DNA from 3 places in the Blautia sp. DFI.9.10 genome. Region 3 is predicted to be linked to each of the others. Evidence: predicted binding sites of a transcription regulator. Region 3 holds the regulator's gene; each other region holds the start of a gene.
The links. The regulator Rex, encoded in region 3, represses fermentation and respiration genes when NADH is low (regulators of the CRP and FNR family bind a similar motif). The targets are predictions, from matches to a motif close to ATTGTTAANTANTTAACAAT.
Positions count from the first base shown of each region.

Region 1 (4,791 bases), on a different contig from region 3:
GGCTTGAAGTTCTGGTGTTGATCTTTTCTACCGTAGATACTGCACGGTCCCAGAATTCATCTTTGCGGTTGAAGATCACAATCTCGCCTACACCGTCAAGTGCTGCCTGGATCTCGATAGCAGTTGCGGCACCACCTGCACCTACGATGGTCATTTTCTTTCCGATGGCGTTGATGTTATTGTCTTTCAGTGCTGCCATAAATCCGATACCGTCTGTGATATGGCCTGTAAGATGACCATGATCATTAACGATGGTGTTTACAGCGCCGCACATTTCTGCTGCCGGTGAAAGCTCGTCAAGGTACTGGCCTACCAGAGTTTTGTTCGGCATGGAAACGTTGGAACCTCTCATTTTCAGAGTACGGATGGCCTTTACAGCATCCTCGATCTCGTCTGCACTAACCTCAAATGCAAGATATGCATAATCATAGCCAAGCTTTGCAAAAGCTTCATTCTGCATGGCAGGAGAGCTGGAGTGGCGGATCGGATATGCCATAAGACCAATCAGTTCGGTATGTCCTGTGATTCTTTCTGACATGGTAATAACTCCTCTCATTGGTAAAATCTGGATGAAGATTTGTCTTTTTTAAACCTCCCGCCACATAGATCTGAAGAAGTTGCGGACATTCTCCGGACGGCTGCTGGGGAGGAAGACGTGGAAAAACTATGTTACGGATCACCGAGTGAACTGTAACAAATCTATATACACTTTTCGGTAGAAGGATTGAGATATTCCCGGAAAGGGTATAGCGGAAAAATATTAAAGGTATCCCTTCTGCTCAAGAATGGTAAGGATATTGCGTCCTTCCTGGGTACCGTCAATGATTCGTCTTGCTCTCTGGCTGTCGCCGATGTTCATGATCTCAACATCCTCAGAAGAAAATTCCTCTGTGAGGTTCTGGTAAAGCTGTCCCTGAGCTCTCATTCCGAGACATACGAAGCCGTACTCAAATGGAAGCTCATAAGGCTCACCGTCGCCCCTGACAAGGAAGGAAGAATCCTTAACCTCAAGGAGAGCAGTTTTTGTAAGCTGATGTACATTGTGTTTTTTCATCATGGTCTTTGTATCATTTTTGCTTACCGGGTCAAGATCACGTCCGATCTGATCCATCATCTCAACGATAGAGATGTCTGCGTTTCTGTCAGCAAAGAATTCCACAACATCAAGACCTACAGCACCGCCGCCTACAACAACAACCTTTTTGCCTTCCAGATCCTTCGGAAAATCATTAATGTGGCTGATCATACCAAGAATAGAATAAATATTATGTTTCTCGTTGTCAATACGATCCTTCAGTCCTGCGATCGGAGGCAGAAGCGGAGCGGAGCCGGTGGAGCTTACGATGATATTCGGATGGAACTTGCGGATGTTTTCCGGTGTTCCTTCTGTGTTTTTGAAGATGTAAAGATTATCAAGCTGTTCAGCACGATGCATGAGATAGTGCGGGAAATCAGCAAGACGGTTCTTTGCAGGGATCTTTGAGATCAGAGATGCAAGTCCGCCAAGCTCATTGCCTTTTTCCAGAAGGAAGGTATTGCATCCAACCTCTGCGGCTGTACAGGCAGCTTCCAGTCCGGCAGTGCCTCCGCCGATAACGACCACGTTGCAGTTTTTATTTACATGTTTTTTCTTATATACATCGCCCTCAAGAACAGATGGGTTTACAGTACAGCGGATCGGACGGTTTACACCGATACGGTTTCCGGCACAGCCAACGTTACAGGAGATACATTTGCGGAGGTCACACTCATGACCTGTGGCAACCTTGTTTACCCATGCAGGGTCTGCGATCAGACCACGGCCCATACCGATCAGGTCTGCATCACCGTCAGCCAGGATACGCTCAGCAACCTTCGGGTCACGGACATTACCCATGGAGATACATGGCTTGTTGAATTTTTCTCTTACGGCCTTTGCCATGTAGGAACGCCATCCGTCCGGGAGATAATTTGCATCGATCTGGTACTGGATGGAACCGTTAAGTCCGCAGGAAACATCAAAGATATCAACCTCTTCCTGAAGATAATCCAGGTATTCCAGAGTATCCTCCAGTGTATTTCCGCCCTCCATCAGCTCATCCGCACTGAGACGGAGCATGATCGGGAAGAAAGGTCCTACCTGTTTTCTTACCTCATCGATGACCATACGGCAGAAACGGGTACGGTTCTCAACAGATCCGCCGAATTCATCGGTACGCTTGTTTGTGATCGGGGAGAGGAACTGACTGATCAGATAGGAGTGTCCTGCATGGATCTCTACTGCGTCAAAGCCAGCTGTCTGTGCACGTTTTGCAGCCTCACCGTATTTTTTCACGATGTGAAGGATCTCGTCTTTGGAAAGAGGACGCGGGATCTCGCCGCCTTCTTTGGATGGAACGTCAGATGCGGAAACCGGTTGCATGTTGATCCTGGAAGAAACAGCGGAAGCTCCGGCATGGTTGATTTGGATCGCGATCTTTGTTCCGTATCTATGAATGTTTTCACAGAATTTGAAAAGACGTGGCAGATAGTTGTCATGATCGATGCGCAGCTGTGTGGTTCCGTTGGAGCCCTGCGGGGAATCGATGCTTGCGTTCTCTACGATGATGAGACCTGTACCACCCTTTGCACGCTGCTCATAATAATTGATATGAAGAAAACTCATTTCGCCGTTCTGTTCACCGTAGTTGGTGCCCATCGGCATCATAACAATACGGTTCTTGATAGTCATATTTTTAACAGTTAATGGGGAAAAAATATGCGGATAATCATTCTTCATCTGAAAAAAACCTCCCTGGTTATTTTAAATAGAATCGTTTGTTTGTGTTAATTATATAACAAAAATATCTATAAAACTAATTCATAATACAAGTGATATAATAAAAATAATCTATAGATTTTCTTATGAGATAAAAGGAGCAGAATGTGCAGATAGCAGCTGAAAAAAATAACTGGAAAAGGGTAGCAGATTCCAGGGTTTACATACAGGACTTTAGCGTGTTATCATAACAAATAAAAAAGATACAGAACACGGGGAGACGGAAATGTAAGACCATATTACCGTGAAATGTAAAAAAGACAGGAGATAGAAAAATGGAATTCTGGGATATTTACGATGCAGATAAGAAACCGACAGGACGTACCATGAAGCGCAACGACTGGTGCCTGAAAGATGGAGAATATCATCTGACAGTCTTAGGTGTGGTGGCAAGACCGGACAAAACTTTTCTCATTACCAAACGCGTGATGACAAAAGCCTGGGCTCCAGGCTGGTGGGAAGTTTCCGGCGGCGCTGCCCAGGCAGGTGAAGAATCCAGGGATGCGGTACTCCGTGAAGTAAAAGAGGAGACAGGACTGGATGCTAGCCAGGCAGAAGGCGGATATCTTTTTACCTATAAAAGAGAGAACCCTGGGGAAGGAGATAATTACTTTGTAGATGTGTACCGGTTTGTCATGGATGTGGAAGACAAGGATCTGAAACTTCAGACAGAAGAGACAGACGGATATATGTTTGCGACACTGGATCAGATCAAAGCGTTTGCGGCTGAGGGAAAATTTTTGCATTATGACAGTATTAAGAAGGCGTTTGAATTTTAAACAGATTTTGACTGGTTTTCCAGACTGATGTGAAAATGAGTGTTGTTTTATGTGGATTTTAATTTTTAAGAACGTTGTTTTTTGCCTTGTTTTCAAAGAATTGTATTGACATTAAGAGGTATAGATAGTAAAATTTATCGTAGGAAAATTGTAAGCCGGATGGACAAAATCCGGCTTATCGAATATTAGATTGAGAGAGAAAACGATAGCATTGATCTTGACAATGCTATGTTGCGAAATTTTTGAAAGCGAGGAATCATCAATGGCAGATGAACATAAAGACCAGATCAGAATCGTACAGGAAACCGTAGCCGGTAAGGAGATCACATTTGCCCATATCATGGGTGGTCCGGCACCTATCATATATCAGAAGCTTGGACTGAATCCGCAGGTGGACTATGGATCATCTGCAATTGGTATCATGAATATGACACCTTCCGAGTCTGCTGTGATCGCATCCGATATTGCTGTGAAGAGCGGTAATGTGTATCTTGGATTTGCAGACCGTTTTACAGGAACACTGATCATAACAGGAGAGATTTCCGATGTGCAGACAGCAATGGAAGAGATCGTGGACTATTTCCGTGATACTCTTGGATATGTAGTCTGCAAGATCACCAAGAGATAAGGAAGTGCACCATGGAAGAACGGATAACGAAGGAAGAACTGCTGGAGCGGCTGTTTCATGATGATTATGAGAATCTTAAGGGAAAAAGACTTCGACTGACACGTGTGCGGGTACCTGGAAAAGAGCTTTCTTTTGCACATGTTTTTACGCCAAGTGATAAATCTGTTTATGAGAATCTTGCGTTACATATCGGTGTCCATGAAGGCGAGGACCACAGGGGAGATGCCATTGGTATGGTCAGAGTCACACCCTGGGAGGCGATTGTAGTTGCGGCAGATGTTGCAGTGAAGGCAGCTCATGTGGAAGTAGGATTTATGGATCGTTTCTGCGGGACGCTGATCCTGACAGGCGGTTTTACGGAAGTGATGACAGCTGTGGAGGAAGTGGTACGATTTTTCCATGAGACATTGAAATTCGATGTCTGTAAGATCCACAGAAGCTGAGGCAGGACGGGATAAAAAATGAAAAAAATTTTTCTGATGGGTCGAAGTGAAGCCGGCAAAACATCCCTGACACAGGCGCTTAAAGGGGAAGAGCTTCATTATCATAAGACTCAGTATACCAATACAAATGAAGATACTATTGAT
Region 1 is NZ_JANGAA010000013.1:80,413-85,203, forward strand. Features, by position in the region: gene NE671_RS09535 (shikimate dehydrogenase) at 1-538, opposite strand, end outside; gene NE671_RS09540 (oxidoreductase) at 761-2,758, opposite strand; gene NE671_RS09545 (NUDIX hydrolase) at 3,073-3,576, shown strand; gene NE671_RS09550 (BMC domain-containing protein) at 3,839-4,204, shown strand; gene NE671_RS09555 (BMC domain-containing protein) at 4,216-4,647, shown strand; gene NE671_RS09560 (EutP/PduV family microcompartment system protein) at 4,666-4,791, shown strand, end outside.
Region 1: a site for Rex is predicted at 2,802-2,821, ahead of NE671_RS09540 (oxidoreductase). Genes of this name have one in related genera too.

Region 2 (4,791 bases), 130 kb from region 3:
ACAGAGTATAAAAACCTCAGAAAAGATATTCAGGAATAAACAGGAGAATATACATATGGAAGCATTTACAGGAAAAGTGTGGGTATTGGGCGATGATATTGACACCGATATCATCATTCCGACCGAGTATCTGGCGCTGAAAACCATTGACGATATGAAACAGTACGGATTCAGTCCCCTTCGCCCGGAGCTGGCAGGACAGATCCAGAAAGGTGACATTATTGTAGCAGGAAAGAACTTCGGCTGCGGTTCCTCCAGAGAGCAGGCACCGGAGATCATTAAAGCACTGGGCGTACAGTGTGTTATTGCGAAATCTTTTGCACGGATCTTTTTCCGCAACTCCATCAACAACGGCCTTCTTCTTATCGAACAGCCGGATCTTCACGACAATGTGAAAGAGGGAGATGAAGTTACAGTTGTGATGAACGAGCATGTAGACCATAACGGAAAACAGTACCCGATTGCTTCTCTTCCGGAGAATCTGATGGATATTATTCAGGCTGGCGGACTTGTAAAAGCCATGCGCAAACTGAACGGTCTGGACTAAGACGGAAAGGAGAGAAATAATGGGTGAGACGATCATTGAGAAAATTATCAGACATAACACAGGCAAAGCAGTAAAGCCTGGCGATATCGTGACGGTCAATGTTGACAGAGTGATGATCCATGATATCTTTATTCCGTTTGTAGCGGACAAATTTGAGGAGATGGGCTTTCAGAAGCTGTGGGATCCGGACAAGGTTGTTCTGATCTATGACCATCTTGTACCGGCAAGTCAGCAGGATGATACCAGACATTTCCATGTGGGAGATGCTTTTGCAGCTAAATATGGCATGAAAAACGTACACAGAAGTGACGGTATCTGTCATCAGCTTATGACTGAGGCAGGTTATGTTAAACCCGGTAATATTGTATTTGGCACAGACAGCCATACCACGACTTATGGATGTGTCGGTGCGTTTTCTTCCGGCATCGGTTACACAGAGATGGCCAGCATCCTGGGAACAGGAACCATGTGGATCAAGGTTCCGGAAACCATAAAGGTTGTGATCGATGGAGAACTTCCGGAGAATGTCATGTCCAAGGATATCATCCTCCGCCTGATCGGTGACCTTCGTGCAGATGGAGCTACTTACCGTGCTCTGGAATTTTGCGGAAGCACCATTGAAAATATGTCTGTGGCAAGCCGTATGACTATGGCGAATATGGCAATTGAGGCCGGTGCGAAATGTGCACTTTTCACACCAGATGAGAAGACAGCTGCTTACTGCAACGTAGAGCTTGATGATTATCAGAAGAGTCTTGTGGGAGATGAGGATGCTGTCTACATGAAGACCATAACTTATAAAGCAGAGGATTTTGTGCCGGTAATGGCATGTCCGTCTCAGGTGGACAAGATCCGTGATGTCAGTGAGCTTCAGGGTGAGACCATCGACCAGGTATTCATCGGTTCCTGCACCAACGGACGTCTGGAGGACCTTATGGCGGCAGCAGAGGTGCTGAAGGGCAAAAAGGTTGCAGACTTTGTAAAGCTGATCGTGACTCCTGCCAGCCGCAAAATTTACCGTCAGGCTATTGAGCTTGGCATTCTGGATACTCTTGCGGAAGCAGGGGCTGTCATTACACATCCGGGCTGCGGACTTTGCTGCGGAAGGACCGGCGGAATCCTGACAGACGGTGAAAAGGTCGTGGCAACCAACAATCGTAATTTTCTGGGACGTATGGGAACTTCCAAGGTTCAGATCTATCTGGCATCTCCGAAAACAGCAGCAGCCTGTGCCGTTGCAGGCAAGATCGTAATGCCGGAATAAGAAGCAGAAGATCCCTGGAGAAATATTGCCGGAAGAAACAGATAAAGAAACGTATGAGAAAGACAGATTTTCGCAGAGGCGTCAGTCTGTCTTTTTTTACCGGATCAGAAGGATCCGGGATAAGTCATTTTTACAGAAAATGGGATTTATTGTATTATAATAACAGCCAGTGTGACAACATAACATATATTACATAAGACTCGAGGGATAAGGGTATGGAGAAAAGATCAACCATCAGTAAAAAGACACTGAAGATCATACTTGGAATCTGCATTGGCGTAACGATCCTGGCAGTGGCAGGGTTATTTGTCTATACATACTTGGCAGATCACAATACGCTGGGACGGAAGATTTCCATATGGGGAGTGGATGTTTCCGGACTGGATGCAAAGCAGGCAGAAGAAAAGATCACTGCGGAATTTGCAGATCGTCCGGTATCCTTTCAGGAAAATGATCAGGAAGTTTACAGTACTACTTTGAAAGAGCTGGGCTACAGTCTCAATGAAGAAGCCCTTCTGAGTAAGCTTACAGAAATTCAGAAACAGCGGGAAGAGAGCCGGAAGCTTTTTCCAAAGGAAGAAAATATAGAACCGGAATGTCAGATCGAGGAAGATGAGGAGCAGGAAAAGCAGGCTCTCGATCTTTCAAATTTCGGTACGGAAGAAAGAAAAGCTTCTGTTGATGCCGCCATTCAGTACGATAAGGAGAAAAAAGAATTCACCCTTGTGAAGCAGGTACAGGGGACGGAGATCGATCCGGATAAGTTGGAGACTACTGTGGACACAAATCTGAACGCAGCATTTGATACGGCTCTTCTTGGAGATATCATTACAGTACCGATCAACAAGCATGTGTATGTAAGTCCGACTGTCACTGCAACAGAGGATATGAAAAATAAGGTTACAGACCTGAACAGCCAGCTGAAGAAATACCGCAGCAGTACAGTAACTTATACATTCGGAAGTGAAACGGCTGTTCTGGATTCCGATACGATCACATCCTGGCTGAAGGCTGAGGGGGAGGCGCTGACTTTGGATGAAAAAGCCATTAAAGCCTACATCAGTGAGCTTGCCAACAAATACAATACCATTTATGTTCCCCGCACCTTTCATACATCTGCGGGAACGGATGTGACCATTGAGGGAAATGAGTACGGATACCGGATCGATCAGGACGGAGAATATGCTCAGCTTCTGGAAGACCTGAAAAGTGGTACTGCTGTAACAAGAGAGCCTGTTTACAGCAAAAAAGGATACCAGAGAAACGGAACAGACGATCTGGCAGGCAGTTACATAGAGGTCAGTCTGGATGCACAGCATTTGTGGCTGTATAAGGACGGAAGCCTTGTGACGGAAACAGATATTGTCAGCGGTAAGCCGGTGAAGGGGCGTGAAACATATCGTGGTGCATGGCCGATCGCCTACAAGGCGAGTCCCTATAATCTGTCAAGCTCTGAGTATGGATACAACGTAAAGGTTAATTACTGGATGCCTTTTGTCTACGGACAGGGACTTCATGATGCGTCCTGGCAGTCATCCTTTGGCGGGAACCGTTATAAAACCAACGGAAGCCACGGCTGCATCAATCTGCCTAAGGATCAGGCAGCACTGATCTATAACACCATTGATGCAGGTTATCCGATCATTATTTACTAATAGGAGCAAAAAAGCTTCGGAGAGATCCGGAGCTTTTTTTATGCCCGAAAATGAAAATTATCATGGAAGCAGGATCGTAAATGATAAGGTTTTTCAAAAGTACGTTAAAAAAAACACAAAAAATATCGAAAAAGCCTTGTCGAAACAGAAATAACGTGATATGATGATTTCGGAAATCGAGCTAATACACTTCTTAATTGCGGAGGAAGAGTGTTTTTCTCTTTTATTTGGGTGCAAATTGATAAAAAAACTCAAATAAGTGTTAGTTGAGATTTCATTTTTTTATTCATGTATCGTTAAAAAAAAGACAATATATGAACAAGAATATCTACTATAAACGTCAGATTTTAGACTAAGAAAGGATAATGAAAGGTATGAAGTACAGTTATTATCCGGGTTGCACCCTGAGAACAAAGGCCAAAGATCTGGATGAGTATGCCAGAGCCAGTGCCACAGCCCTTGGGTTTGAGCTTGAGGAGATCGAGGACTGGCAGTGTTGTGGTGGTGTTTATCCGCTTGGCACAGACGAGATCGCCACAAAGCTTTCTTCCGTCCGTGCGTTAAACCAGGCAAAAGAAAAAGGCCAGGATCTGGTGACGATCTGTTCAGCCTGTCATCATGTGATCAAGCGTGTCAATGATGATATGAAAAATGTGGAAGATATCCGGACCAGAGCCAACAATTATATGCAGTTGGAAGCTCCCTATGAAGGAGAGACAACCGTTCTCCATTATCTGGAGGTTCTCCGGGACAGAGTCGGTTTTGATAAACTGAAAGAAAAAGTAGTAAATCCTTTTACCGGAAAGAAGATCGGAGCCTATTACGGATGTCTGCTTCTGAGACCTGGAAAGATCATGGCATTTGATGATCCGGAAAATCCAAGGATCATGGAGGATTTTATCCGTGCCCTTGGCGCTGAGCCTGTGATCTATCCTTACAGAAATGAATGCTGTGGAGGATATATATCCCTGAAAGAAAAAGAAATGTCACAGAATATGTGTGAAAAGATTGAAGAAAGCGCAGCAGGCTTTGGCGCAGATATGCTGATCACTGCCTGTCCGCTCTGCAAATACAATCTGAATAAAAATTCCGGAAATAAAATGCCGGTTTACTATTTTACAGAGCTTCTGGCAGAAGCCCTTGGCGTCAAAGAGGAGGTGGCAAAATGAGAGATAACCATTCTGCTGCGGAAAAAATAAAGGAGATCAGCGGGACCAATCCTCTGAAATGTATGAAGTGTGGCAAATGCTCTGCTACCTGCCCATCCTTTGACGAGATGGATATCAAGCCTCATCAGTTTGTGTCCTACGTGATCAATGAAAATA
Region 2 is NZ_JANGAA010000001.1:52,269-57,059, forward strand. Features, by position in the region: gene NE671_RS00220 (3-isopropylmalate dehydratase large subunit) at 1-11, shown strand, start outside; gene NE671_RS00225 (LeuD/DmdB family oxidoreductase small subunit) at 56-547, shown strand; gene NE671_RS00230 (3-isopropylmalate dehydratase large subunit) at 567-1,811, shown strand; gene NE671_RS00235 (L,D-transpeptidase family protein) at 2,027-3,466, shown strand; gene NE671_RS00240 (CoB--CoM heterodisulfide reductase iron-sulfur subunit B family protein) at 3,841-4,635, shown strand; gene NE671_RS00245 (4Fe-4S dicluster domain-containing protein) at 4,632-4,791, shown strand, end outside.
Region 2: a site for Rex is predicted at 3,759-3,778, ahead of NE671_RS00240 (CoB--CoM heterodisulfide reductase iron-sulfur subunit B family protein). Genes of this name have one in related genera too.

Region 3 (4,791 bases):
GATCTCCTGGATCGTTCTGCCACTGAGCCGGCTCATTTCTCCGATATGCGGTGTCAGGACTACATGCTCTCCCAGATACTGATACCACTGTGGATGTGCAGCCAGAAGGTTCAGGCCGTCCGCATCCAGGATCAGCGGCTTTTTCTCCCGGGCAGCCGCCGTGAGAAACCACTGTTCTCTCTCACGGCTGGCCACTGATGTTCCAAGTCCCGGTCCGATCACGATCACATCACACCAGGATAGAAGCTGTTCATTGGATTCCTGATCAAAGCGGCTGCAGACCATAGCCTCCGGAAGGAGTATCTGCAGCGGGATCCTGTTGGCTTCCACAGTCTGGATCTTTACCATTCCCGCACCGGCACGAAGTGCTGCACTGGCGCTTAAATAAGCGGCTCCGCACATTCCCTCACTTCCGGTCACAAAGAGCACTTTTCCGAAGGTACCCTTGTTTCCGCCGGGATCACGTTCCGGAAACAGCTGCAGATCTTTATTTTCCAGACAGGCGGCAGATGCAGTCACAGCTTCCTGCTCATAGATCCCGATATCGGCGGTAACGATCCTTCCTGCATACAGTCTTCCCGGATAAAAGCAAAGACCTCTTTTCCGGTAGGCAAATGTGACAGTCAGATCGGCGCTGAAGGCAATTCCCATTTCCAGGCCAGTATCTCCGTTCACTCCTGACGGGATGTCAACTGCGATCTTTTTGGCCCTCGCACTGTTCATCTCATGGATGATATCAGCATAATGCCCCTCGATCGGACGCGTCAGGCCTACCCCAAACACGGCATCTACTATAGTAGTATATTCACTCCACTGCGGGTTATTCACCTCCGGGACACGATAACCGGAAGCGATCTTATACTGAAGAGCTGTCTCTCTGGTCATTTTATCTTTGTTTCCGACCATATAAAACTCTACCCGGATCCCCTTCAGATGGAACAATCTGGCAACAGCGATACCGTCACCGCCATTGTTTCCGCTTCCGCAGACTACCAGGATCCTTTCGTCCTTCTGGAGATACTTTTCTGTTTCCTCTACCACCTTCAGTGCTGCCCGCTCCATCAGAACCTCGGAGGGAACTCCGATCTCACGGATCGTTGTGGAGTCCAGATCCTTCATTTCTTTGCAGGTAACAAGCTTCTTCATTCTGTCTTCTGCCTCCCCTCTGTCATAGAGAAAGCTGCCGTTTCCGGCAGCTTAACAATTCTTACTTATCCACATGTTCCTGCCTGTATTTGCTGAGATTATAAGACAGTGTCATCAGACTCTCGGAAAGATGAACGTTCTCTACGATCACATCATCCGGTGTCTCAAGATCAAGATGTGCAAAATTCCAGATTGCCTTGATCCCGTTCTCCACCAGAATATCTGCCATTTCCTTGGCTTTATTCTTGGGAAGTGTCAGGATCGCGATCTCCACGTTATTCTCTCTCAGGAAAAACGGAAGCTCACTGAGCATCTGGATCTCAAGTCCACGGACTGCGATGCCCTCAAGCACAGGATTTACGTCAAAGATACCAACCAGCCTGAACCCGCGCTTCTCAAAATCCACATAATTGGCAAGTGCCTGTCCCAGATTACCGGCACCCAGGATGATCATCGGATGAACGGTATCTAGTCCCAGGATCTTACCGATCTCTGTATAAAGATAGTGTACATTATAGCCATACCCCTGCTGCCCAAAACCGCCGAAATTATTAAGATCCTGACGGATCTGAGAAGCTGTGGTATGCATCTTCTTACTTAACTCATTGGAAGAAATACGTTCTACATTGTCTTCCATCAGCTCTCCTAAGTAGCGGTAATAGCGTGGCAGACGCTTAATCACCGCTTTCGAGATTTGTTTTGTCTCCACGATAGTTTTCCTCCTTACCTTACACTAGGTTAATTATAACGAATTGACATTTTCCTGTCAATTAAAGTTGTCTATTCTGTACAAATTTCTTTATAATTTTTCTAATAATTGATTTTTTCTTTGAAATCCCGGCAGTTTCCGTTATAATAGGTGGAGGATTTTTCCCTGTTCAGGCATAAACAGGGGTGATTCTTTATACAGGAGGACAGTTTTTATGATTTTATCATGTCAGAATATATGCAAGGCCTTTGGCGAAAAAGTAATTTTAAATGATGCATCCTTTCACATTGAAGACCGTGAAAAGGCTGCTCTGATCGGATGCAACGGTGCAGGAAAGACCACACTGCTGCGGATCATCATGCAGGAGCTTTCTGCTGATTCCGGTACCGTGGTGCTTGCCCGGGATAAAAATATCGGCTATCTTGCCCAGTACCAGGATATCCACGGACATCATACCATCTACGAGGAGCTTCTTACCACCAAGCAGCACATCATCGATATGGAACGCCGTATCCGCAATATGGAACAGGAAATGAACACGGTGACCGGTGATGAGCTGAACCGTCTGATGGAAACCTATACCCGCCTGACCCATCAGTTTGAGCTGGAGAACGGATACGCTTACAAAAGTGAGCTGACCGGTGTCTTAAAGGGTCTCGGCTTCACGGAGGAAGATTATGACAAGCAGATCGAAACTCTTTCCGGCGGTCAGAAAACCCGCGTGGCGCTGGGCAAGATGCTTCTTTCCAAGCCGGATATCCTGCTTCTGGATGAGCCAACCAATCACCTGGATATGGAAAGCATCTCCTGGCTGGAAACTTATCTTCTGAATTATCCGGGAGCTGTTTTTATCGTCTCCCATGACCGTTATTTTCTGGATAAGGTAGTCACCAAGGTCATTGAGATCGAAGCCGGACAGACCCGCGTATACAGCGGCAACTACTCTGCCTATGCTCTCAAGAAGGCTCAGCTTCGTGATGCACAGTACAAGGCATACTTAAATCAGCAGCGGGATATCAAGCATCAGGAAGCCGTTATCGCCAAGCTGAAATCCTTTAACCGTGAAAAATCCATCAAGCGTGCGGAAAGCCGTGAAAAAATGCTGGACCGTGTACAGAGGATCGAAAAGCCTCTTGAGCTCCAGGACCGGATGCGTATCTCGCTGGAACCACGGGTGTTAAGCGGAAACGATGTGCTCCACGTGGAAGCGCTTTCCAAGGCCTTTCCGGGACAGACCCTGTTCTCCGATATCTCCTTTGATATCAAACGCGGCGAGCGTGTGGCACTGATCGGAAACAACGGAACCGGAAAGACCACCATGCTGAAGATCATCAACGGTCTTATTGAGGCAGATGCCGGCAAATTTTCCCTTGGTTCCAAGGTGCAGATCGGTTATTACGATCAGGAACATCATGTTCTGCATATGGACAAGACGATTTTCCAGGAGATCTCCGATACTTATCCGACTCTCACAGAGACCGAGATCCGAAATATGCTTGCTGCATTTCTCTTTACCGGAGATGATGTTTTCAAGGAAATCTCCGCACTTTCCGGTGGAGAAAGAGGCCGTGTTTCCCTTGCAAAGCTGATGCTTTCCGAAGCCAACTTCCTGATCCTTGACGAGCCTACCAACCATCTGGATATTGCTTCCAAGGAGATCTTGGAGGAAGCACTAGTCAGCTACACCGGTACAGTCCTTTATGTATCCCATGACCGTTACTTTATCAATCAGACTGCGACCAGGATCATGGAACTGACAAACCAAGCAGTGGTAAATTACATCGGTGATTATGATTACTATCTGGAAAAGAAGGAGGAGCTGACCAGTACCTATGCACCGGGAAGCACTTCTCCGGAGGCACCTGCCGAAGAAAAATCGGTTTCCGAGAACAAGCTTTCCTGGCAGCAGATGAAGGAAGAACAGGCAAAGAAACGAAAACGGGAAGCCGAGCTGAAAAAAGTCGAAGCCCGTATCGAAGAGCTGGAAACAAGAGACAGCGAGATCGACGAGACTATGGTCCTTCCGGATGTCTGCACCAATGTAGCGGAATGTACAAAGCTGAGCCGCGAAAAAGCAGCCATCGCTGAAGAACTGGAAGAGCTTTATGAAAAATGGGAAGAGCTGGCCTGACGGTCAGCTCTTTTTTATCCCCTTATGTTTTTATGGAAGCAGCATGCCGAGATGCTGTTCAAAGCATACACCATCGTTACGGTCTGTTCCTTCCTCCACCGCATCCCGGATCGATGCCGAGATAAAGTCCACGGCCAGCTCTGCACAGGTTTTCATGGAATATCTTTTTACCAGCCCTGCACTGAGCACGGATGCAAAAAGATCTCCTGTCCCGGAATAGCTTCCGCCGGATTTCTCTGCAAATACCCAGGAGCTGTTTCCGTTTTCCAGGACAAGATTCCCCATTTTCAGAGGCTGCCCCTCCTCCCTGTGATCCACTCCAGTGATCACAACGGCAGGAAGTGAAAATTTCCGGGCAAGTCCGCACCCGATCTCCCGGATTTCTTCCATCCGCCGGGCCTCTGATACCTTTTGCAGTTTATTCCAGATCTCCTCCATTTTTTCTTTTCCGTAGAGAAGAAGGAGGGCTTCCGTAAGGTTCGGTGTGATCACATAGGAACGACGTGTCAGTTCGCAGAACCGGCTGCGGAGTTCTTCTGTATAGATCGGATAAACCGCGCCGTCATCCCCCATCACCGGATCTGTAAGGATCAAAGTATCCTTTCCTGCAAACGCATCCATAAATTTCAGGATCCTGTCTGCCTGCTTATCATCAGAAAGAAATCCTGTATAGATCCCATCCGGGAAAAATCCTCTTTTTTTCCACTGCTCCATATATGGTTCCATATGCTCTGTGAAATCCTCACAGAAATAACTTTCATAACCGGTCTGGTTGCTTAAAACAGCGGTGGGAAGTGGACACGCC
Region 3 is NZ_JANGAA010000001.1:184,072-188,862, reverse strand. Features, by position in the region: gene NE671_RS00830 (NAD(P)H-hydrate dehydratase) at 1-1,146, opposite strand, end outside; gene NE671_RS00825 (redox-sensing transcriptional repressor Rex) at 1,208-1,855, opposite strand; gene abc-f (ribosomal protection-like ABC-F family protein) at 2,070-3,986, shown strand; gene NE671_RS00815 (pyridoxamine kinase) at 4,017-4,791, opposite strand, start outside.